Regions from separate parts of the Microbacterium sp. 2MCAF23 genome, predicted to be linked through region 3. Evidence: predicted binding sites of a transcription regulator. Region 3 holds the regulator's gene; each other region holds the start of a gene.
What was found. Region 3 encodes LexA, which represses DNA repair genes until DNA is damaged. Its sites were predicted from a motif close to TCGAACANNTGTTCGA; they were not measured.
Positions count from the first base shown of each region.

Region 1: a site for LexA is predicted at 3,025-3,040, ahead of AB4078_RS00510 (DUF222 domain-containing protein). Genes of this name have one in related genera too.
Region 2: a site for LexA is predicted at 2,624-2,639, ahead of recA (recombinase RecA). Genes of this name have one in related genera too.

Region 1 is NZ_JBFRGY010000001.1:98,230-105,523, reverse strand. Features, by position in the region: gene AB4078_RS00525 (CocE/NonD family hydrolase) at 1-1,488, opposite strand, end outside; gene AB4078_RS00520 (TetR/AcrR family transcriptional regulator) at 1,681-2,259, shown strand; gene AB4078_RS00515 (MarR family winged helix-turn-helix transcriptional regulator) at 2,515-2,943, shown strand; gene AB4078_RS00510 (DUF222 domain-containing protein) at 3,072-3,764, shown strand; gene AB4078_RS00505 (HNH endonuclease) at 3,906-4,409, shown strand; gene AB4078_RS00500 (flotillin domain-containing protein) at 4,607-6,223, shown strand; gene hrpB (ATP-dependent helicase HrpB) at 6,296-7,294, shown strand, end outside.
Region 2 is NZ_JBFRGY010000003.1:126,797-134,090, reverse strand. Features, by position in the region: gene miaB (tRNA (N6-isopentenyl adenosine(37)-C2)-methylthiotransferase MiaB) at 1-416, opposite strand, end outside; gene AB4078_RS04050 (regulatory protein RecX) at 515-1,345, opposite strand; gene recA (recombinase RecA) at 1,374-2,426, opposite strand; gene AB4078_RS04040 (DUF3046 domain-containing protein) at 2,699-2,923, opposite strand; gene AB4078_RS04035 (helix-turn-helix domain-containing protein) at 2,928-3,236, opposite strand; gene AB4078_RS04030 (CinA family protein) at 3,378-3,917, opposite strand; gene pgsA (CDP-diacylglycerol--glycerol-3-phosphate 3-phosphatidyltransferase) at 3,917-4,504, opposite strand; gene AB4078_RS04020 (DNA translocase FtsK) at 4,504-7,294, opposite strand, start outside.
Region 3 is NZ_JBFRGY010000004.1:35,554-42,847, forward strand. Features, by position in the region: gene hisH (imidazole glycerol phosphate synthase subunit HisH) at 1-141, opposite strand, end outside; gene hisB (imidazoleglycerol-phosphate dehydratase HisB) at 138-758, opposite strand; gene AB4078_RS04840 (histidinol-phosphate transaminase) at 755-1,840, opposite strand; gene AB4078_RS04845 (LysM peptidoglycan-binding domain-containing protein) at 1,941-2,297, opposite strand; gene lexA (transcriptional repressor LexA) at 2,620-3,306, shown strand; gene metE (5-methyltetrahydropteroyltriglutamate--homocysteine S-methyltransferase) at 3,427-5,748, opposite strand; gene AB4078_RS04860 (methylenetetrahydrofolate reductase) at 5,785-6,795, opposite strand; gene AB4078_RS04865 (S9 family peptidase) at 6,899-7,294, shown strand, end outside.

The DNA.
Region 1 (7,294 bases), on a different contig from region 3:
ATGCCCGGCGCGGAGTCGGTAGCCAGCCTGTCCCAGGTCGATCTCGAGATCCCCTGGGTCGTAGGCCTGCTGCAGCTGCCGCTGCCCCCGCGCGATCCGCAGGGCAGAGCCGTCGGGCCGGAGGTCCAGGAGCCGGAGGAACAGATCCATGACGGGACCATCCGAAGACACCCGGGCCCGAGCCGTGACCGGCCCGACAAGGTCGACGTCTTGCGTGACGGGGTCTGATGTGAAGACGATCACGTCGTCACGGTCACCGATCGGTGCCTCGTCGGGCAGCTCCCGCAAGAACGAGAACGCGTCTTCCGCGCTGGACGGCACCAGGTCGGCGGGGTCGTGGATCCACGTCTTGGTGCTCGGCGGCTCGTCCACGTTCGCCGCGATCCGCAGAGTGCCGTCTGCGATGGCGACCAGCGCGGTTTCGCGGACGCCTTGCGGCGGCCAGGTGTCGCTGACTCGTTGCTCGTGTGTTCCGGCAAGGTTCCAGCTCACTCGTGGGATCGAAGCGATGTCCCCATTGCCGCGTACGTAGATCTCGAAGAACGCCAGGGCGGGATCCAGCGTGCGCGGCAGCAGTGCACGCACCTGATCCTCGCTGCGCTCCGAGACTCGATCGCTGTCGGGCTCGAGCAGCTCGTGTCCCTCATGGTCGATGGACTCGATCCGGAGATGGTGGTGTGCGGCCCAGGCCGGGTGCTTCTCGACCTCGGCGACGTCGGCCCAGCTCAACGGCGCACAGTTGTCCCACCAGCCGATCGTGTGCAGAACCGGAACGGAACGTGCGGCGAACGGGGTGCCCTGGGGGAAGCGTGGCAGGAGCACGGGCCGGGGATACCACTGGTCATACGAGATCGAGCGCTCGCCCACCTCTGTGAGGAACTGCTCGACCTGCGTCGCGAATTCACGCCGACTCCAGTCAGGCTCCCACAGATACGTGTCGTTCCCGTGGAAATGGCTCACGGGATACAGGTACGTCACGGCCCACTCCACACCACCGGCGCGTTCGTCGGCTCGTCGGCGCACCGGCTCGCCGAGCAGCGTGCCCGTCACTCGGGGCGCGATGGCCTTGAGTGCCGGGTGACCGCTCGCGGCTGCCGCCCACTGGGTGTAGCCGTAGTAGCTGTCACCCCACATCGCAACACGACCATTGGACCACGGCTGACGCACGATCCAGTCGAGAGTGTCCTCCCCGTCACGCACCTCGTTGACGAACAGCAGCGCCTCACCTTCGGAACGGAACTTGCCCCGGACATCCTGTGCGACGACACGGTAGCCGTGCGCCATGAAGTACTCGGCCACGAGGTGGATGAACGCGTAGTCACCGCTCTTGTCGTAAGGCAGACGGATCAGGATCGCATCACCCGGCACCGCGTCGCCGCCTGGGACGTACACATCGGTCGCGAGCCGAACGCCATCACGCATGCTCACCTGCTCCGGTCGAGCGAGCGGGCTCACCGGTGCCGGTGCGATGCGAGTGAAACGAACCATGTCTCTCCTTCGGGACGAAGCGGTTGCGGACGTCGGCATGCAGCCTTCGGGTGGGTCGTCCGGAGCGATGCGCGGGCTGTGAGAGTGACGATATGAGCGAAATCTAACTTAGTCAAGTCCGACTAGACTAGAAACATCGGAATCATAGGGATATTCTGCGAAGGTCGATCTCCCGAAGGCGAAAGGACCCGCATGGCACGTCCGACCGTCGCCGCCGAGCGCCGCGACCAGATCATCGAAGCGACGATGCAGGCACTGGCACAGCACGGCGTTGCCGGCGCTTCGCTGGACCGCATCGCGGAGGCCGCCGGGATGTCTCGAGGGCACGTACGCCATTTCGTCGGCAACCGAGACCAGCTGCTCGCAGAGACCGCGAGGCATGTGTTCAGCGACGAGGACGGGCAGCCCACGATCCTCCCGCGAACAGTCGCGACTTTTCGCGGCGCCCTTGACTTCCTATTCGGCGAAGAATTCACAAGATCCGACGCGGAGAACGCTATCGTCCTCGGCTTCGTCGAGCTGTCACGGAAGCAACCAGCAATCGCTGAGATCCTCTCCGAAGCGTATGCGCGGACTCGTCAGCAACTTTCGGACCTCGCTGCGGAGGAGTTTCCAGATGCCGGGCCCGACCGCCGCGCGTCCGTGGCCGATGGGACGCTTTCCGCTGCGCTCGGAAACGTCTTCATGGGCGACTTCGACCCGGACGCCGGACGAACGATGCGGGTTCGATCGGCAGTCGAAGTCCTCGTGGCGACACTCCTCGTCATGTGAGCGCCGGGGAGCATCCGCCAGCAAGGCCGAATACATCGAATCCGTTCTTATGAATCCACCCAGACCGTGACCAAACCGTTGCATTCGTTACCCCGCCGTTATAGATTGATCGCACGGTGAAAGTTTGCTGTGGCTCTCATCGCATGTGATTGCAGGACACTCTTGGTGCAAGGGACAAAGGCCGGTCGGAAGCCTCTCCGACCGGCCTTTACTGCGCTCGCGCCCGACGTCCCCGCCGGCGGATATCCTGAGGCGATGAGCGACCGGAAGCTGGCCCTGGCCGCGTGGGAGACCCTCTTCCGCGCCCAGCACGAGATCTTCACCGAGATGTCGACCGACTTCGAGGGCGCCGAGCTCTCGGCGGCCGAATACGACGTGCTGCTCACCGTCACCCGCTGCGCGTCGCACACGGCACGCCTGCGCGAGGTCACGGCGAACATGCTGATCAGCCAGCCCAGTGTCTCGCGACTCGTCGATCGGATGGTCGCCCGCGGACTGCTCGAGAAGTGCCCGGATCCGGAGGACGGACGCGGATCCCTCGTGCACGCGACCGAGACGGGAAGGCGCGCCTTCCGCCAGCTGGCCACCGCGCACGGCCGTTCGATCGCCGAGCGCATGTCGACCCTGGACGACGAGGAACTGCGCACGCTGACGACGCTGGCGGAGAAGCTGCGCCGACGATGAATACGGACGGATCTATGAAAGTCGCCGTCGATCGCCTTCGTTCCGTCACAGTTGTCATTCTAGGAAAGTTCTCCACAACTTTCGTAGATATGTTTGAATGTCGAGGACGTGCGGCGTAGAATCGGGGCATGACCGGACATCTCCATCCCCTGCATGAGGCGCTGCAGCGTCTCGATGAGGTGTGGGGCGGAGCCGGCGACGCGGGTGAGCTCTCCCGCACGCAGCTGATGGCCGCGACGGAGGCGCTCGGGCTCCTGCATCGCCGGTCCGGAGCGATGATCGCCGAGGTCGCCGCCTGCGTGGCACACGAGTCCCGCACCGAACTGGGAGCGGACTCGCTCGCGAAGGAGCAAGGATTCCGCAACGCCGCGCAGCTGATCGCCACAACGACGGGTGCTACCGCCGGCGACGCGTCGCGGCTGGTCAAGGTCGGCGAGGCCACGGCCCCGCGCACCAACCTGATCGGGGAGCCCGTGCCGGCGAAGTATCCGGCGGCTCAGCGAGCCCTCTCCTCAGGCGCGCTGAGCGCTCAGGCGGCCGCAGTGATCATCGCTCTGCTCGACCGGGTACGCCTGAAGATCGGCGCGGCGCGGACCGCCGAGGCCGAGCGGCTGCTGGTGGACAAGGCGGCGGGCCTGTCGCACGACGACGTGCGTCGGCTGGTGACCCGCGCCGAGGCGTGGCTGGATCCGGACGGGGTCGCCCCGCGAGAGCAGGATCAGCGCGACCGCCAGTCGCTTCCATCTACGAGTGCGACGGGCACATCCATCTCGACGGCGACTTCGACGCCGCGCACGGCGCCCCCATCGTCGCTGCGGTGAACGGATACGTGTCGGCGCTGTTCGCCGCGCAGAAGAACCAGCTCGACCCGGACGCACCCGATGCCGACCATCGTTCCGTCGCCGCGCTGCGCGCCGAGGCGCTCAGCGAGCTTTGCGCGCACGCCCTCGGCTGCGAGAACGATGCGCCAGCTCTGGACCGTGGTGGTGCGCGTCGACCTGAAGGACCTCGCCGACGGCACCGGATACGCCACGATCGACGGATCCGACCTCCCGCTCAGCATCGGCGCCGCCCGGCAGCTCGCCGCCAGCGGCGGCGTCATCCCCTGCGTGCTCGGTACAGACAGCGAGATCCTCGACTACGGACGCCGGCTGCGGTTCTTCACCACCGCGCAGCGCCTCGCCCTCGCCGAACGCGACGGCGGCTGTGCGATGTGCGGACTGCCGCCGTCGATGACCCGCGCTCATCACATCCGCTGGTGGAGACGCGACGCCGGGCCTACGAACCTCGAGAACGGGATCCTGCTCTGCGAGAGCTGCCACCATCGCATACACGACAACGCCTGGGAGATCCGGATCGAGGGCAAGGGCAGGCGCAGTCGGGTCTGGTTCATCCCACCCCTGCACGTCGATCCCCTCCGCACGCCGCGGCTCGGGGGCAGAGCACGGTACGAGCTCGCGGCCTGAGATCGGGGCGGTACGCCAGAGTGCCACGGCGGGGGCGTGTGTTCGCCAGCGGCGGGGGCTGATCCTGACGCCCCAGAGTTCCTCGTGCGCGCATGGCTGCAGGATGCAGCGTCGCTCACGGCTGCTTCATAGCTTCTGGCATAGTCGTTCCTGACGCCCTCCTGACGGGCGACCGGAGAACACACACAGGAGTGCATATGGACCCCGCCGCCCTCGTCGGGTTGCTCATCATCATCGGGGCCGCGATCGTCGGCGTCGTCATCGTCCTTCTCGTCGTGCTGCTGCTCGCGCGCAGCTGGATCAAGGTCGCCCGCGCCGATGAGGCGCTGGTGATCTCGGGCCGCAAGCAGAAGGTGCAGCGCGCCACCCTGCTGCCCGACGGATCCACGAGCTCCGAGATGTCCGAGTCGCCGGTCACCGTCATCGTGAACGGCAAGTCGCTGGTCAACCCGATCACGCAGCGCCACGAGATCATCTCCCTGCGTTCGCGCCAGGTGCTGCTGAACGCCGAGGCGCAGTCGCTCGACAGCGTCACGCTGAACGTCGATGGCGTCGCGATCGTGAAGATCGGATCTGACCCCCTGTTCGTGCGCCGCGCCGCCGAGCGCTTCGCTTCTCAGGACAAGGCCATCGAGCAGTTCACCACCGAGCAGCTCGAGGGCGCCCTCCGCGGCATCGTCGCGACCCTCTCGGTCGTCGAGCTCATGCGCGAGCGCAAGAAGTTCTCCGATCAGATCGCCGCCGACGTCTCGCAGGAGCTCGCCGAGCAGGGCCTGATTCTCGACTCGTTCCAGATCAAGGGCATCACCGACAAGGTCGGCTACATCCAGTCGCTCGGCGCGCCGGAGATCCAGGCGAAGCGACAGGCCGCCGAGATCGCGCAGACGAACGCCGACCGCGCGATCAATCAGAAGCTCATCTCCAACCAGGAGGCGAACCTCGTCGAGCAGACCGCTCTCGACACCAACACCGCCAATGCCGCCGCCGGAGTCGGCCGGGCGCGCGCCGAGGCGGAGCAGGCGGAGCAGCTCGCCCGCGCGCAGGCCGAGCAGGCGGTCCTGCAGCAGCAGGCCGAGAACAAGCAGGCCCAGCTCGACGCCGACGTCAAGCGCGTCGCCGACGCCCAGCGCTACGAGGCGGAGACCCGCGCCCAGGCCGAGCTCTACACGCGCGAGCGCGCCGCCGAGGCCGCCGCGATCGAGCAGATCAAGCAGGCCGAGGCGTCCACCCGCATCGCCGAGCAGCAGGCGCAGTCCGACAAGGCCCGCGCCGACGGCGAGGCGGCCGCCGCGATCGCCAAGGCCACCGGTGAAGCCACGTCTCTGCGCGCGCAGGCCGATGCGCAGGCGGAGGCCCGCCGCGTGCGCGCCACCGCCGAAGCCGACGCGATCCGCGCCGAGGGCGAGGCGAAGGCCGCCGCCGTCGAGGCCGAGGCGAAGGCCATCGCGTCCAACCAGGAGGCGTTCCTCTCGCAGCGCGTGCTCGAGGTGCTGCCGTCGATCATGGCCGAGTTCGCCAAGGGCTACTCCACGATCGGCAATGTGTCGATCATCGGCGGGTCCGGTGACGACGGCGCATCCAGCGTCGTCGGCGGCGACAGTGCCAAGGCGCTGCGCAGCGTGTTCGACAGCGTGCACGCCGCGACCGGGCTCGATCTCGCCGGCATCATCCAGGGCCAGGCCGTGGGCCGCGGCTTCGGTGCCGGTCTCGCCCAGTCCGAGACGCACCACTCGGCCGCGCACGCGGGCGGCGCCGCAGTGAGGGCGACCGCGCCCGCCACGCGCGCGGCGAAGGAAGACGAGACCGCGGAGTAACGCCACTCCACGAACGGCGCTCGGATCCTTCGGGGTCCGGGCGCCGTGCTCGTTTCGCGGCAGACTGGACGGATGACCTCTGCGCCCTTCGACCTCGGTTCGATCGGCACGGGGCTGTCCTTCGCCGCGGCCCTCGACGAGGTCACCGCGGCGCTCGACGCCGGCACGGCTCTCGTCATCAGCGCACCGCCCGGAACCGGCAAGACCACGCTGATCCCGCCTCTGCTTGCCTCCCGCGCTCCGGGCCGCGTGATCGTCACCCAGCCGCGCCGCGTCGCGGCCAGGGCGGCGGCGCGCCGGCTCGCGCAGCTCGACGGCTCGCCACTCGGCACCCGGGTCGGCTTCACCGTGCGCGGTGAGCGCTCCGTGAGCCGCGACACCCGCGTCGAGTTCGTGACCGCGGGCGTGCTGCTGCGTCGCATGCTCGACGATCCCGGCCTCGACGGCGTGGATGCGGTCGTCATCGACGAGGTGCATGAACGCGCCCTCGAGACGGACCTCCTGATCGGACTGCTCGGCGAGGTGCGCGAACTGCGTGACGACCTGACCCTCGTCGCGATGTCGGCGACGCTCGACGCCGCGCGGATCGCCGCTGCGCTCGGAAGCGACACCGTGCCGGCGCAGATCGTCGAGCACACGGTCCCGGCGCATCCGCTCACCGAGCGCTGGGCGCCGAGCCCCGTCCCCCGGCTGGATGAGAGGGGCGTCACCTGGGGATTCCTCGATCACGTGGCGCGGACCGCGGCGTCCGCCGCCGGTGACCTCATCCGTGAGGACCCCACCGCCGACGTGCTGGTCTTCGCACCGGGGGCGCGCGAGGTCGCCGAGATCGCACGCCGCCTGCGTGACGACGGCCGAGAGTTCGACGTCCGCGAGCTGCACGGGCGGATCCCGGCGGCGGAGCAGGATGCGGTGATCCGCGGGCGCCGCGCATCCGACCCGCCGCGCATCATCGTCACCACCTCCCTTGCCGAGTCGTCGCTCACCGTGCCGGGCGTGCGCCTCGTGGTCGACAGCGGCCTGTCCCGGTTCCCGCAGCGCGACACGGCACGCGGCATGAGCGGACTGGTG
Region 2 (7,294 bases), on a different contig from region 3:
GCGCGCTCCAGCAGCCCCGGAAGGGACCCCATGTTGTGGGTGCCGAAGACCACGTCGACCCAGGGCGCCTTGTCGAGCACGGCCTGCTTGTCCATCTGCGCCAGGCAGCCGCCGACGGCGATCTGCATGCCGGCGTGCTTGTCCTTGCGGCTCTTCAGATGCCCCAGCGTGCCATAGAGCTTGCCCGCGGCGTTGTCGCGCACCGCGCAGGTGTTGATGATGACGATGTCCGCCTCGTCGTCGACGGCGGCGCGGACGTAGCCGGCACTCTCCAGCGAGCCCGACAGACGCTCGGAGTCGTGCACGTTCATCTGGCATCCGAAGGTGCGCACCTCATAGGTGCGCCGCTGCCCGGCCTCATCGAGCGCCGCGGCGGAGGGCGCGATGAGCGTGGGCTCTGAGAGGGGAATGGTCATAGTGCCTGCCATTCTACTTTCGCCTGGCGGGAACGAGCCCCGCCGTTCGGCGCGGAGATTCCCGCGTCGACACCGTACCCGGGGCTCGGCCGCCGGGCTCAGCTCTCTTCGAACCGCACCCGCCCGACGCCCGAACCGCGCTGCGTCTCACGCCAGGCCGTGCGCGCCGCCGTCAATGCCACGCTCCCGCCGTACCCGCGACGGGACAGCTGCCCGACGAGCCGGCGGACGGCGGTCTCCTCGTCGTAGCGACGCAGCCCCGCCACCTTTGACCGCGCGTAGTCGAGCGCCCGCTCGGCGTCATCGTCGTCCAGGACGGACAGCGCCTCGTCGGCGATCTCCCTCGGAATGCCGCGCTGACTGAGCGTGCGGGCGATCGCCACGCGTCCCTGTCCCTTGCGCTCAGACCCCGAGGTCACGAGGAGCTCGGCCAGGGACGCGTCATCGAGATACCCGCGCTGCTCGAACTGCTCGACCAGGAACTCGCGCTCGTCGGCCGGGACGCCGTTCTCTCGTAGCACGTCTCGCGCTTCCCTGCTGGAGAGCTGCTTGGAGCGGAGCTTGCGCACCAGCAGCTCACTCGCGTCGGGGATCGGATCGTTCGGGGTCGAAGCGTCCCCCGTGCTGTGCCGACCGACGGCACGCAATCCTCGTCGGTCGGGCGAGAACGCCGCGCGCTCGGACGCCCTCGCCTCTCCTGGAGCCAGAGCCGCGGCGGCCGGATGCCGGGAGCTCGGCCCCCGACGCTCCGCCGCGGATTCCTCCGCCCAGGTCGACCGCCACTCCGCCGCCGTGGGCGGAGTGGCGGGTGTCGAGCTCGCCGGGCGCGGGCGTGCTCCGTCGGCCCCCGCACCGCGCCCACCGAACAACGGGATCACGGGGGCGAGGCGCTCGTCCTCGGACGATGCCCCGCCCCTCTCATCGCTCACGGATCACCCCGGTCGCCGAGCTTCGCGGTCAGGCCGGACGCCGCTGCGCCAGCTCGTCGGACGCCGTCGGAGCAGCGGCCGCTGCACCACCGATGCCCAGCTTCTGCTTGATCTGCGTCTCGATCGTCTCGGCGATGTCGGGGTTCTTGAGCAGGAAGTTGCGAGCGTTCTCCTTGCCCTGGCCGAGCTGGTCGCCGTCGTAGGTGTACCAGGCGCCGGACTTCTTCACGATGCCGTGGTCCACGCCGAAGTCGATCAGGCTGCCCTCGCGGGAGATGCCGACGCCGTAGAGGATGTCGAACTCGGCCTGCTTGAACGGCGGGGCCATCTTGTTCTTCACGACCTTGACCCTGGTGCGGTTTCCGACCGCCTCGGTGCCGTCCTTCAGCGTCTCGATGCGGCGGATGTCGAGACGGACCGATGCGTAGAACTTCAGCGCCTTGCCGCCCGCGGTGGTCTCCGGCGAGCCGAAGAACACGCCGATCTTCTCGCGCAGCTGGTTGATGAAGATCATCGTGGTGTTGGTCTGGTTCAGGCCACCCGTGAGCTTGCGCAGCGCCTGGGACATCAGTCGCGCCTGCAGGCCGACGTGCGAGTCGCCCATCTCGCCCTCGATCTCCGCACGCGGCACGAGAGCGGCCACGGAGTCGATGACGATGAGATCGATGGCCCCCGAGCGCACCAGCATGTCCGCGATCTCGAGCGCCTGCTCACCGGTGTCGGGCTGGGAGACGAGCAGCGCGTCGATGTCGACGCCGAGCTTCTTGGCGTACTCGGGGTCGAGGGCGTGCTCCGCGTCCACGAAAGCGGCGATGCCGCCGGCACGCTGGGCGTTGGCGATCGCGTGCAGGGTCAGCGTGGTCTTACCCGAGGACTCCGGGCCGTAGATCTCGACGATGCGCCCCCTCGGCAGTCCGCCGACGCCGAGCGCGACGTCGAGCGCGATGGATCCGGTGGGGATGACCGCCACGGGAGCGCGCTCATCGCTGCCCAGCCGCATGACCGAGCCCTTTCCGAACTGCTTGTCGATCTGGGCGAGGGCGGTCTCGAGGGACTTCTCGCGGTCTGCGGGAGAGGGCATGGGGTGCTCCTTCGTGTCGTGAACTGCCGCCTGTAGGCTGTCGCGGCCGCCCCGGGTGGGGCGAGCTCTCCGACAAGGCGTATGACCTCGTGGTCATGTCCAACACGCTAGGAGGAGCCACCGACATTCAGTCGGAGTCCGCGGGAACCGTGCAGAACCTGCTCACGAGATCATCTGTGCAGGACGATACGCGCATCTCGAACATGTCTTCGACGACACGCCGAGGAGAACGAGGAATGGATCGAACACCACGCGGCCGGATCCGACCGGAGTCAGCGCCGCCGGGGCTCGAGCCGACCCGCGCCGTATCGGCGCGATTCAGGCACGTCCATCTCCGCGCACAGCGCCAGCCACACATCCCGCGGGGGGGCGCCGGCTTCCAGAGCCTGAGCGGCGGTACGACCGCCGACGGCCCTCAGCACGAGGTCCTCGACGAGGGCGCCGCCACGGGATCCGAACTCGGCATCGACCGCCCGGAGGAACTCGCTGCGTCGCATCCCGTCAGCGCAGCGACAGCTCGGACTCGACCGAGGCCACCAGTTCGTCGGGGACGACGTCGGGGATGACCTGCAGGCCCTCGAGCTCGGCGATCCTGTCGCCGACCTCGCGCATGATGGTGGAGATGGGCACGTCGAGCGCTTCGGCCACCGAGGCGAGGATCTCGCTGGAGGCCTCCTTCTGTCCGCGCTCGACCTCGCTGAGGTATCCGAGCGCGACGGACGCCTTGCCCGCGACCTGGCGGAGCGTGCGCCCCTTCTGCAGACGGAAGTCCCGCAGCACGTCACCGATCTCCTGTCGTACGAGAATCATCGGGACCTCCTCTCCCCCATCGCCCGGCCCCAAGCGCCGGACCGGATGGTCAGTCTAACCCGACCTGTCAGGTTCGACACTACTGTTTCGTTCTGTGCGTTGAATGTGAGCACACTCGACTCAACTTCGTCGAGAAGCACTCTATTCCCGGTCATCCCGACCGGGCGCGGCGGCATCGATTCCCGTCCCGGTCACCACGTCGAGGAGCAGTTCCAGAGCCGCCTGCACCGCGGCCGCGCGGATCGCGGATCGATCTCCCCCGAAACGGAACGCCCGGCTGGTCGCACGCTCCCCGACACTCACTCCGACGTGCACCGTACCGACCGGCTTGCCGCCCTGCGGCGTGGGCCCGGCGACACCGGTCGTCGAGACGCCCACGTCCGCTGCGCGCCCATCCACGGCCAATGCGGTGCGGACGCCTGCCGCCATCTGCTGAGCCACCTCCGGATCCACGGGACCGTGTGCGGCGAGCAGGACCGGATCCACTCCCAGCACGGAGGACTTGATCGGCGTGGCGTAGGCGACGACCGCGCCGTTGAGCGCGTCCGATGCTCCCGGGGTCGCCACGAGCGCCGCGGACAGAGCCCCGCCGGTGAGCGACTCGGCGACGGCCAGCGTCATCCCGCGCTCACGCAGCGCATCGAGCACGGCGGCCGCGGCGCGACCCGTCGCATCGGACATCAGGACACCGAGCCCCGGTCCGTGCGCGATCCGCGCACCTGCGCCACGACGTAGTCGATGCCGCTCAGGATCGTCAGGATGAGCGCGATCACCATCAGCACGGTGGTCGTGATCGACCACGCCGGCAGTCCGATCCAGACATGCAGCGGCAGCAGCGCCCAGGACAGCGCGACGGCCTGCACCGTCGTCTTGATCTTGCCCATCCATGCGGCGGCGACGACGTGCTCCTTGACGATCATGAAGCGGTGCACGGTGATGCCCCACTCCCGCACCAGGATGACGAGCACCAGCCACCACCACACCTCGCCGAGGATCGCGAGACCGATGAAGCCCGCTCCGGTGAGCAGCTTGTCGGCGATCGGATCCCAGAGCTTGCCGAAATCGCTGACCAGGTCGTATCTGCGGGCGAGGTAGCCGTCCACCCAGTCGGTCGAGATCGCCAGGATGAACAGCCCCGCCGCGACCCACCGCAGCACGGGCTGCGTGATTCCATTCGTCCCGCCGAGCAGCAGGAGCACGAAGAAGACGACGGCGAGAGGGATGCGCGCGACGGTGATCGCGTTCGGCAGCTGCCGCGGGATCGCCATCAGTCGCGCCCCGTCAGACCCCAGGCGTCCTCATCGGTCTCCGCCTCGACCTCAGGAAGCCCGCGGTACTGCGCCTCGAGCGGATCCTCGCCGTAGCGGTCATCGGAGCCGTAGGACACCGCGGGCGCCGGAGCGGCGGGACGCGGCGGCACCCCAGCCGCAGGCATGGGCGCGGCGGCGGTCGGAGCCGCGTGCGCGGAGGGCGGATCCTCGCCGCGCAGCTTGGCCAGCACCCCGGGCAGCTGCTCGGTGGTGACCAGGACGTCACGGGCTTTGGACCCCTCGGAAGGGCCGACGATCTCACGGGATTCGAGCAGGTCCATGAGCCGCCCCGCCTTGGCGAAGCCGACGCGCAGCTTGCGCTGCAGCATCGACGTCGAGCCGAACTGCGAGGAGACGATGAGCTCGGCCGCGGCGAGGAGAAGTTCGAGGTCGTCGCCGATGTCCTCATCGACCTCCTTCTTCTTGCCCTCGACGGCCTCGGCCACGTCGGGCCGGTACTCCGGACGGGCCTGGCTTGTGACGTGCTTGACGACCGCGTCGATCTCGCTCTCGTCGACCCAGGCGCCCTGCAGACGGAAGGGCTTGGAGGAGCCCATCGGCGAGAACAGCGCGTCGCCCTGACCGATCAGCTTGTCGGCACCGGGGCTGTCCAGGATCACGCGGCTGTCGGTGACGCTGGTCACGGCGAACGCGAGGCGCGACGGCACGTTGGCCTTGATGAGGCCGGTGACGACGTCGACGCTCGGACGCTGGGTCGCGAGCACCAAGTGGATGCCGCTCGCGCGGGCGAGCTGGGTGATGCGGACGATCGAGTCCTCCACATCACGCGGTGCGACCATCATCAGATCCGCGAGCTCGTCGACCACGACCAGCAGGTACGGGTAAGGCTTGAGCACGCGCTCGCTGCCCGGGGGCACCACGACCTCGCCCGCGCGCACGGCACGGTTGAAGTCATCGATGTGGCGGAAGCCGAACGACGCGAGGTCGTCGTACCGCATGTCCATCTCCTTCACGACCCACTGCAGCGCCTCTGCGGCCTTCTTGGGGTTCGTGATGATGGGCGTGATGAGGTGCGGAACGCCGGCGTAACTGGTGAGCTCCACGCGCTTCGGATCGATCAGGACCATGCGCACGTCGGCCGGGCGGGCGCGCATGAGCAGGCTCGTGATCATCGAGTTGATGAAGCTCGACTTTCCGGATCCGGTGGATCCGGCCACGAGCAGATGCGGCATCTTGGCGAGGTTCGCGACGACGATGCTGCCGCCCACGTCCTTGCCGACGCCGATCGTCATCGGATGCGTGCTCTTCTGCGCGGCCGGCGACCGCAGCACGTCTCCGAGCGCCACCATCTCCTTGTCGGCGTTCGGGATCTCGATGCCGATCGCACTCTTGCCGGGGATGGGCGAGAGGATCCGCACGTCATTCGACGCGACCGCGTAGGCGAAGTTGTTGCTCAGCTGCAGGATCTTCTCGACCTTGACGCCGTGTCCTACCTCGATCTCGTACTGGGTCACTGTCGGACCGCGCGAGAAGCCGGTGACCTTCGCGTCCACGTTGAACTGGCTGAGCACGTTGGTGAGCTGCTCGATGACGCGATCCGTGGCCTCGGAGCGCAGCACCGGCGGCGGGCCCGCCTTGAGCGCGCCGGGCGAGGGCAGGATGTACGGGGCCACCGGAGCCTGCGGGCCGTCCTTGCCGGGACCATCGGTGCCGAAGCCATCGAATCCGGCCAGTTCCAGCTCGCCGGTGTCGCCGTCGTCGAGCAATGCGGTGCTCTGCTGCTCCGCCAGGGAGTCCGCGACGGCGCGCACGTCGGTCAGCACCTCGGTGGCCGCGTCGTAGGGATCGTCGTCCTTGATGACAGCCTGATCGTAGGCAGGCGTCGCCACGACGGTGGGGGTGTCGTCCTGCGCGGTGAGCAGCTCGGTGAGATCCTGCGAGCCGAGCCCGCCATCGGGGTCCTCTTCGCGGCCCGTCTTGTTCCGCCGCCACCAGGGCAGCACGTCCGGGTCGTCGACCTTGTCCGCCTCGTCGACCGCCGCAGCGTCATCGGCGGGGGCGTTCTTCGAGGGGCGCTCGGCGTCGAACATCCACGCGTACAGGTCGCCCAGGCGCTGCCCGATGCGGTTCGGCGGCGTCTTCGTGAGGATCAGCACGCTGAGCGCCGCCAGCAGCGACAGCACGATGTATGCCGGGATCGAGGTCAGGTAGCTGAGCGGCTGGCCCAGCAGCCAGCCGAACAGACCTCCGGCGGCGCTGAGCGCGACCATGCCTTGTCGCGGCTGCGGCATGCCGCCGGCGACATGGCAGAACCCCGCCAGGGTGATCACGAACAGCCCGAAGCCGATCCCGATCCGTCCGTTGTCGTGCACGGAGGAGGGATGGCGGAACAGCCAGCCGGCCAGGAGGAGCAGCAGCACCGGCATGATGAACGCGGCGCGGCCGATCAGGGCGCCCACGGAGTAGGCGCTGATATTGGTCGCGACCGTGTTGCCGATGAAGAACCACTCGTTCACGGCGCCCGCGACCGCGAGCAGCACGAGCAGGAACGGGAAGCCGTCGCGGCGCTGGTCCTTCTCCAGCGTCTCCAGGCCGAAGGCGCGGAAGAGCCCGCCGACGCCGTGCGCGAGGCCCGTCCAGGCGCGCACCATCACGGGCGGCTTGTCGGGCTCGTCGACATACTTCCTCGGGGCGGGCGCGGCCTTGGGCTGACTGCGCGGCTTCGCCCCGGACGTGGAGCGACTGCGCGGCGAGGGCTTCTCCGCCGCGCTCTTGGTCGCATTCGAA
Region 3 (7,294 bases):
CTCGAGCGCCGCGGTGCGATCGCCGGTGAGCTCCGCGTCCGCGCCGGCGCGGATCAGCGCCTTCACGGCGGAGTGCACATTGCCGGATCCGTAGTCGAAGACCGCGACGGTCGGACGGCGACCCTCTGCCTGGGCGGTCACAGCGCGCCCTTGGTGGAGGGCACGCCGACCACCAGCGGGTCCAGCGACTTGGCCTGACGGAACGCGCGCGCGAACGCCTTGAACTCGGCTTCGGCGATGTGGTGCGGGTCGCGACCGCTGATCACGCGCACGTGCACGGTGAGCGCCGCGTTGTACGCGATCGCTTCGAAGACGTGACGGACGAGGGATCCCGTGAAGTGGCCGCCGATCAGGTGGTGCTCGTAGCCCGCCGGCTCACCCTCGTGAACGAGATAGGGCCGACCCGAGATGTCGACGACCGCCTGCACGAGCGCTTCGTCGAGGGGCACGAGAGCGTCGCCGTAGCGGGAGATGCCGCTCTTGTCGCCCAGCGCCTCGCGGATCGCCTGACCGAGCACGATCGCGACGTCCTCCACCGTGTGGTGCGCATCGATGTGGATGTCGCCCGAGGCGCGCACCGTAAGATCCGTCAGCGAGTGCTTCGCGAACGCCGTCAGCAGGTGGTCGAAGAACGGGACCGAGGTGTCGATGTGGCTCTGACCCGTGCCGTCGAGGTTGAGCTCGAGCTCGATCGTCGACTCGGACGTGGAGCGGGTGCGACGCGCGGTCCGGGCCGCAGCAGGGGTCTCAGCGGTCATGAGGCCGATCCTATCGAGGCGAGGGCGTCCAGGAATGCGGTGGTCTCGGCCTCTGTGCCGGCCGTGACGCGCAGGTGGTTCGGGATGCCGACATCGCGGATCAACACGCCCTTGTCATACAGAGCGCGCCACGTTGCCGCCGGGTCCGCGACGCCGCCGAACAGCACGAAGTTCGACCAGGACGGGTGCGGCGTGTAGCCGAGGGCCTCGAGCGTGGCCGAGATCCGATCGCGCTGCGCGACGATCTCGTCGACCATCGCGAGCATGATCGGCGCATTGCGCAGGGCCGCGACCGCCGCCGCCTGGGTGAGGGCGCTCAGGTGGTACGGCAGGCGCACGAGACGCAGTGCGTCGATGAATGCCGGATCCGCCGCGAGGTAGCCGACCCGCGCTCCGGCGAAGGCGAAGGCCTTGCTCATGGTGCGGGAGACGGCGAGCCGCGGACGTCCCTGCAGCAGCGTCAGCGCCGACGGCGAATCCTTCGGGGCGAACTCCTGGTAGGCCTCGTCCACGATCACGATGCCGCGCGCCGCCTCGTACACCGCCTCGATCACGTCGAGCCGGAGCGGAGTGCCGGTGGGGTTGTTCGGCGCGCACAGCAGGATGACGTCGGGGTCGTGCTCCACGACCTGTGCCACCGCCTCGTCGACGGTGAGCTCGTAGTCGGGGTGGCGGGTACCGGCGATCCAGGAAGCCCCCGTGCCCTGAGTGAGCAGCGGGTACATGGAATAGGTCGGGGCGAACCCGAACACGGTGCGACCGGGACCGGCGAACGCCTGCAGGATGTGCTGCAGCACCTCGTTCGAGCCGTTACCGGCCCAGATGTTCGCGGCGGTGAGGTCATGGCCGAGGTAGCCGGCGAACGCCTCACGGAGCTCTGTGAACTCACGATCCGGATAGCGGTTGACGTCACGCAGCGCCACGGCGATGTCGTCGAGGATGTCGCTCGCGACCTGCTCCGGCACCGGATGCGTGTTCTCGTTCACGTTCAGCGCCACGGGCAGCGGAGCCTGCGGGGCGCCATAGGGCCGCAGCCCACGGAGATCGTCGCGAAGGGGTAAATCGTCGAGCGAGACAGTCACCCTGCCATGCTAGGCGGCCGCGCTGTGGTGCGTGGCACAGATGACCGCGGTTGCTGAGCGACGCCGAAGTACGGTTGCTGAGCGACGCCGAAGTACGGGATCAGCGCCCGGTCGATCCGTACCGTGCCGGGATCGCCAGGTGCTGTCCGACCTCGATCACACCTCCGTCGACGAGGTTCAGCTTCGAGATCTCGGCGACCACGTCGCGCGGGTCGGCATTCGGCGCGATCTCGCCCGCGATCGACCACAGGGTGTCGCCGGGCTGCACCGTGACGGTCGCGAAGGTGTTGCCCGTCGTCTGCTCCCCGGAGGCGAGCGCGGATCCGCTGCTCAGCGCCGCGAACGCGATCGTTCCGGCCACCGGGAGCGCGACCAGCGCCGCGAGCACGCGCCGGCCGCGTGCGGTGATCCGCAGTCGCGTGGCGGGTACCTGACCGGCGAAGGTGATGCTGCTCATGGTGCTTCTCCTCAGTGTCTGTGTCGGTCCGCCTCTCCCCGGATGCGCATCCTCTGATGAGAATCTTCGAATCCGGGCCTCTGGAGAGGCGAACCTACGTACCGAAACTACTTTCGAGTTCGAACATCTGTCAAGCCTTCTTCGAATATCGGTTCCGAAAACTTGCCGACACGCTCGAACAGATCTATCGATTTCGGTCCGATCTCGGATACGGTTTCGATACGAAGACCCCATCACGGACCACCGACATTCGAATCGCCGCCCGCGAATCCATGCCGATCCCACCGATCCGCGAGGGCACGACGCACACGAAGGAGATGGCATGAGCGACGGTGCGACCCCCGGCCCCGAGGCCCCGCGGACACGGCGCCGCAAGAGCCTCAGTGCGAAGCAGATGGCGATCCTCGAGGTCATCCAGACCTCGATCGCGCGGCACGGCTACCCGCCGAGCATGCGCGAGATCGGCGACGCCGTCGGCCTCAAGTCCCTCAGCAGCGTGACGCATCAGCTCGGCCAGCTCGAGCTCAGCGGCTATCTGCGTCGCGATGCCGGCAAGACCCGGGCCATGGAGGTCCTGATCGACCTTCCCGGCACATCCACCGAGAATCCCGCCGATACGGCCCCGTCCGTCGGCGACGCGGCACTCGTGCCCCTCGTGGGCCGGATCGCCGCCGGTGTGCCGATCACCGCCGAGCAGCAGGTCGAGGAGATCTTCCCGCTCCCCCGTCAGCTCGTCGGCAAGGGCGATCTGTTCATGCTGAAGGTCTCTGGCGAGTCGATGATCGACGCGGCCATCTGCGACGGCGACTGGGTCGTCGTGCGCTCTCAGGGCACGGCGGAGAACGGCGAGATCGTCGCCGCGATGCTCGACGGCGAAGCCACGGTGAAGACGTTCCGCCGTCGCGATGGCCACGTGTGGCTGCTCCCCCGCAACAGCGCATTCGAACCGATCCTCGGCGACGATGCGACGGTGCTCGGCAAGGTCGTGGCGGTGCTGCGCGCGGTCTGATTCCCGCCCCTTCCACGTCGAAGCCCCTTCTGCGTACCGAGGCCCCCTCTCAGACCCGTATCTGGGAGGGGGCCTCGGTGCTGCGAGGGGGCCTCGACGAAGACGCCCGGTGCGGGAAGATCAGACCGCGACCGACACGTCCTCGCGGACGCGGCGCGTGGCCTCGACGATGTTGCGCAGCGAGGCGTTGGTCTCCTCGTAGCCGCGGGTCTTCAGACCGCAGTCCGGGTTGACCCAGAGCTGCCGCGTGGGGATCTCCTCGACGGCACGGCGCAGGAGCGTCTCCACCTCGGACGCGTCGGGGACGCGCGGCGAGTGGATGTCGTAAACGCCCGGTCCGATGCCGTGGTCGAAGCCCGACGCAGCGATGTCGGTGACGACCTCCATGCGGCTGCGCGCGGCCTCGATCGAGGTCACGTCGGCGTCCAGCGCCTTGATCGCGTCGATGACGACGCCGAACTCCGAGTAGCAGAGGTGGGTGTGCACCTGCGTCGCCGTCTCGGCGCCCGCGGTGGAGAGGCGGAAGGAGGCGACGGACCAGTCCAGGTACGCGGGCTGGTCGGCCTTCTTGAGAGGCAGGAGCTCGCGCAGCGCCGGCTCGTCGACCTGGATGACGCCGATGCCGGCGGCCTCCAGGTCCGCGATCTCGTCGCGCAGCGCAAGAGCCACCTGGTTGGCGGTCTCGGCGAGCGGCTGGTCGTCGCGGACGAACGACCAGGCCAGGATCGTCACCGGACCCGTCAGCATCCCCTTCATGGGCTTCGCCGTGAGCGACTGCGCGTACTGCGACCACTCGACCGTGATCGGGGCCGGCCGCGAGACATCGCCCCAGAGGATCGACGGGCGGGTGGCACGGGATCCGTAGGACTGCACCCAGCCGTTCTCGGTGACGTCGAAGCCGTCGAGGTTCTCGGCGAAGTACTGCACCATGTCGTTGCGCTCGGGCTCGCCGTGCACGAGCACGTCCAGGCCCAGTTCCTCCTGCAGCGTCACGACGCGGCCGATCTCCTCGCGGAGGAAGCCGTCGTACTCATCCGCCGTGATCTCGCCCTTGGTGAACTGCGCGCGGGCGCGGCGGATCTCGCCGGTCTGCGGGAAGGACCCGATCGTGGTGAGCGGAAGCGCGGGCAAATCGAGCGCGATCGACTGCGCAGCCACCCGGGCGTCGTAGTCGCCGCGGTCGAAGTCCGTGGCGGTCAGTGCGGCGGTGCGGGCACGGACGGCGTCCACGCGCACGCCGGGCGCGCCGAGCCGGTCGGTCAGAGCGGCGGAGGCGGCGTCGAGCTCCACGGCGATCGCGGCGCGACCCTCGGAGAGACCCTTCGCGAGGGTGGTGACCTGCGCGACCTTCTGGTCGGCGAAGGCGAGCCAGTTCACCAGGCGGGCGTCGAGCTTCGACTCGTCCTCGACGTCGTGCGGCACGTGCTGCAGCGACGTGGAGGTCGACGCGGACACACCGGCCGCACCGAGGTCGCGCAGTGCCTCGAGCGTGTCGAAGGCTGCGGCCAGGTCGCCCCGCCAGATGTTGTGCCCGTCGATCACGCCTCCGACCAGAACCTTGTCGGCGAGTCCCGGGACAGCGGCGGGCACGGTGCCGCGCACGAGGTCGAGACCGATGGCCTCGATCGGAGCCGCGGCGAGGACGGCGAGGTTCGCGTCGAGCGCGGCGTAGGGCGCGGCGACGAAGATCGCCGGACGCTCGGCGAGGCCGCCGAGAACCGCGTAGGCGCGCGAGGCGGCGGCGCCGAGTTCGGCGACGGACGACGGCAGCGACTCGCTCACCAGGGCGGGCTCGTCCAGCTGCACCCACTCGGCACCGGCGGCCTTGAGCGCACCGAGCAGCTCGGCGTAGACCGGGACCAGGTCGTCCAGGCGGGACAGCGGGTCGAAGCCCTCCGGGGCCTCGTCAGCCGCCTTGGCGAGCGCGAGGAAGGTGACGGGGCCGACGATCACGGGGCGGGTGCGGAAGCCGGCCTGCGCCGCTTCCTGCACCTGACGCACGATGCGGCCGCTGGAGAGCGAGAAGGCGGTGTCCGGTCCGATCTCGGGTACGAGGTAGTGGTAGTTCGTGTCGAACCACTTGGTCATCTCGAGCGGCGCACGCTCTCCCTCGCCGCGGGCGATGGTGAAGTACGCCGGCAGGCCGATCGTGCCGTCGGCGGACCGAAGGTCTTCGAAACGAGCGGGGATCGCGCCCACGGTGACGGCGGCATCGAGCACCTGGTCGTAGTACGAGAAGGACTCGGGGATCGCCGAGTCGGCGCGACCCAGGCCCTGCTCGGCGAGGCGCTCGCGCGTCGTCGCGCGCAGCTCAGCGGTGGTGCGCTCGAGCTCGGCCTCATCGATCCGTCCGGCCCAGAACGCCTCGACGGCCTTTTTGAGCTCACGGCGGCGGCCGATGCGCGGGTAGCCCAGGATGGTGCCCTCGGGGAATGCGGTCATGACGGTCCTCTCTGACGGAAGGGGGAAGGAAGCGGCCTAGTGCGCGCCGCGGGAATCTGCGAACTGCGGGATGCCCTGCGGAGAGACGGCGCTACGCTCGGGCAGCACGCCGGCCCCCTCGAGCACATCCAGCACGGTGCGGTGCTGGTTGAACGCGTACAGGTGCACGCCCGGCGCGCCGCCGTCCACCAGCTCTCGCACGAGCGACCCCGCATGCGCGACGCCGATCTCGGTGCGGCCCTCGGCCGTCGGCTCGACCTCGAGGGCGATGGACAGTTCGGCGGGAAGCTCCTCGCCGCTGAGCTCCAGCACACGGCGCAGGCGCGCGGGCGAGGTGATCGGCATGATGCCCGGCAGGATCGGGATCGTGACCCCGGCGCGACGTGCGCGCTCCACGAACGCGAAGTAGTCGTCGGGGTGGAAGAACAGCTGCGTGATCGCGAGGGTCGCCCCCGCGGCCTGCTTGGCCAGCAGCGCGTCGATGTCCTGGTTGCGATAGGTCGAACGCGGATGCCCGTTGGGGTAGGCGGCCACGGCGATGCTCACCTTGCGTCGCGGCGTCACCTGCACGGCTCGCGGAACGCCGGGGATCGGTCGCTCCTGGTACGGCGCGCGCTCGGCCTGCGCCCGGTCGATGAGCTGCACGAGCTGCGCCGAGCTCTCCAGATCCCCGAGGAACGGCTCGCTCTCGTCGAGCGGCGGGTCGCCGCGCAGGGCGAGGAAACTGAGGATCCCGGCGTCGAGGAACTCCCGGATCAGCCGCGAGGCTCCGGCATACGTGTTGCCGACGCAGGTGAGATGCGCGAGCGGCTCGACCGAGGTGTGCTCGCGGATGTAGCGCAGCACGTCGAGCGAACGTCCCCCGACGGACCCGCCGGCGCCGTAGGTCACGGAGATGAACCTCGGCGCGGCCGTGGCCAGCTGCTGGATCGTCTCGTGCAGCGCCTCGATCGGGGCGGTAGTGCGCGGCGGATACAGCTCGAAGGAGAGCGGCACGCGCGGCTGAGCGACCCCGGCGGGGGCGAACGGCGGCGCGTCGAAGGACATCTCTCTCCAGGGTCGGGGCGGTCACCCCACGCTAGGCGGCGCCGCGATGCGACGCATGCTGTGTTTCACCATGTGTCGGCTCGCGCTCTTCTAGGCTCGGGTCATGAGCACTCCGCACGGATCCTGGCCCTCTCCGCTGTCCGCCGCCGGCCTCGCCGTCGCCGGCACGAAGATCGACGGCGCCCGGTACGCCGCGGGCGGGATCTGGTGGAGCGAGTCGGTGCCGCAGGAGCGCGGACGGATGCGTGTGATGCACCGGGACGCCGCTGGCGCCGTGCACGAGGTGCTGCGCGCGCCGTGGAACGCCCGTTCGCGCGTGCACGAATACGGCGGCGGCGCGTGGACGGTGGCCGAGGACGGAACCCTGCTCTTCGTCGACGGCGAGGACCAGCGTGTGCACCGCCTGGATCTCGGCGCGACGGCGCCTGTGCCGCTGACCGCGGCGGGGCCGCGCTACGGAGGGCTCCTGGTGCAGCAGGGCCGCCTGTTCGCGGTGCGC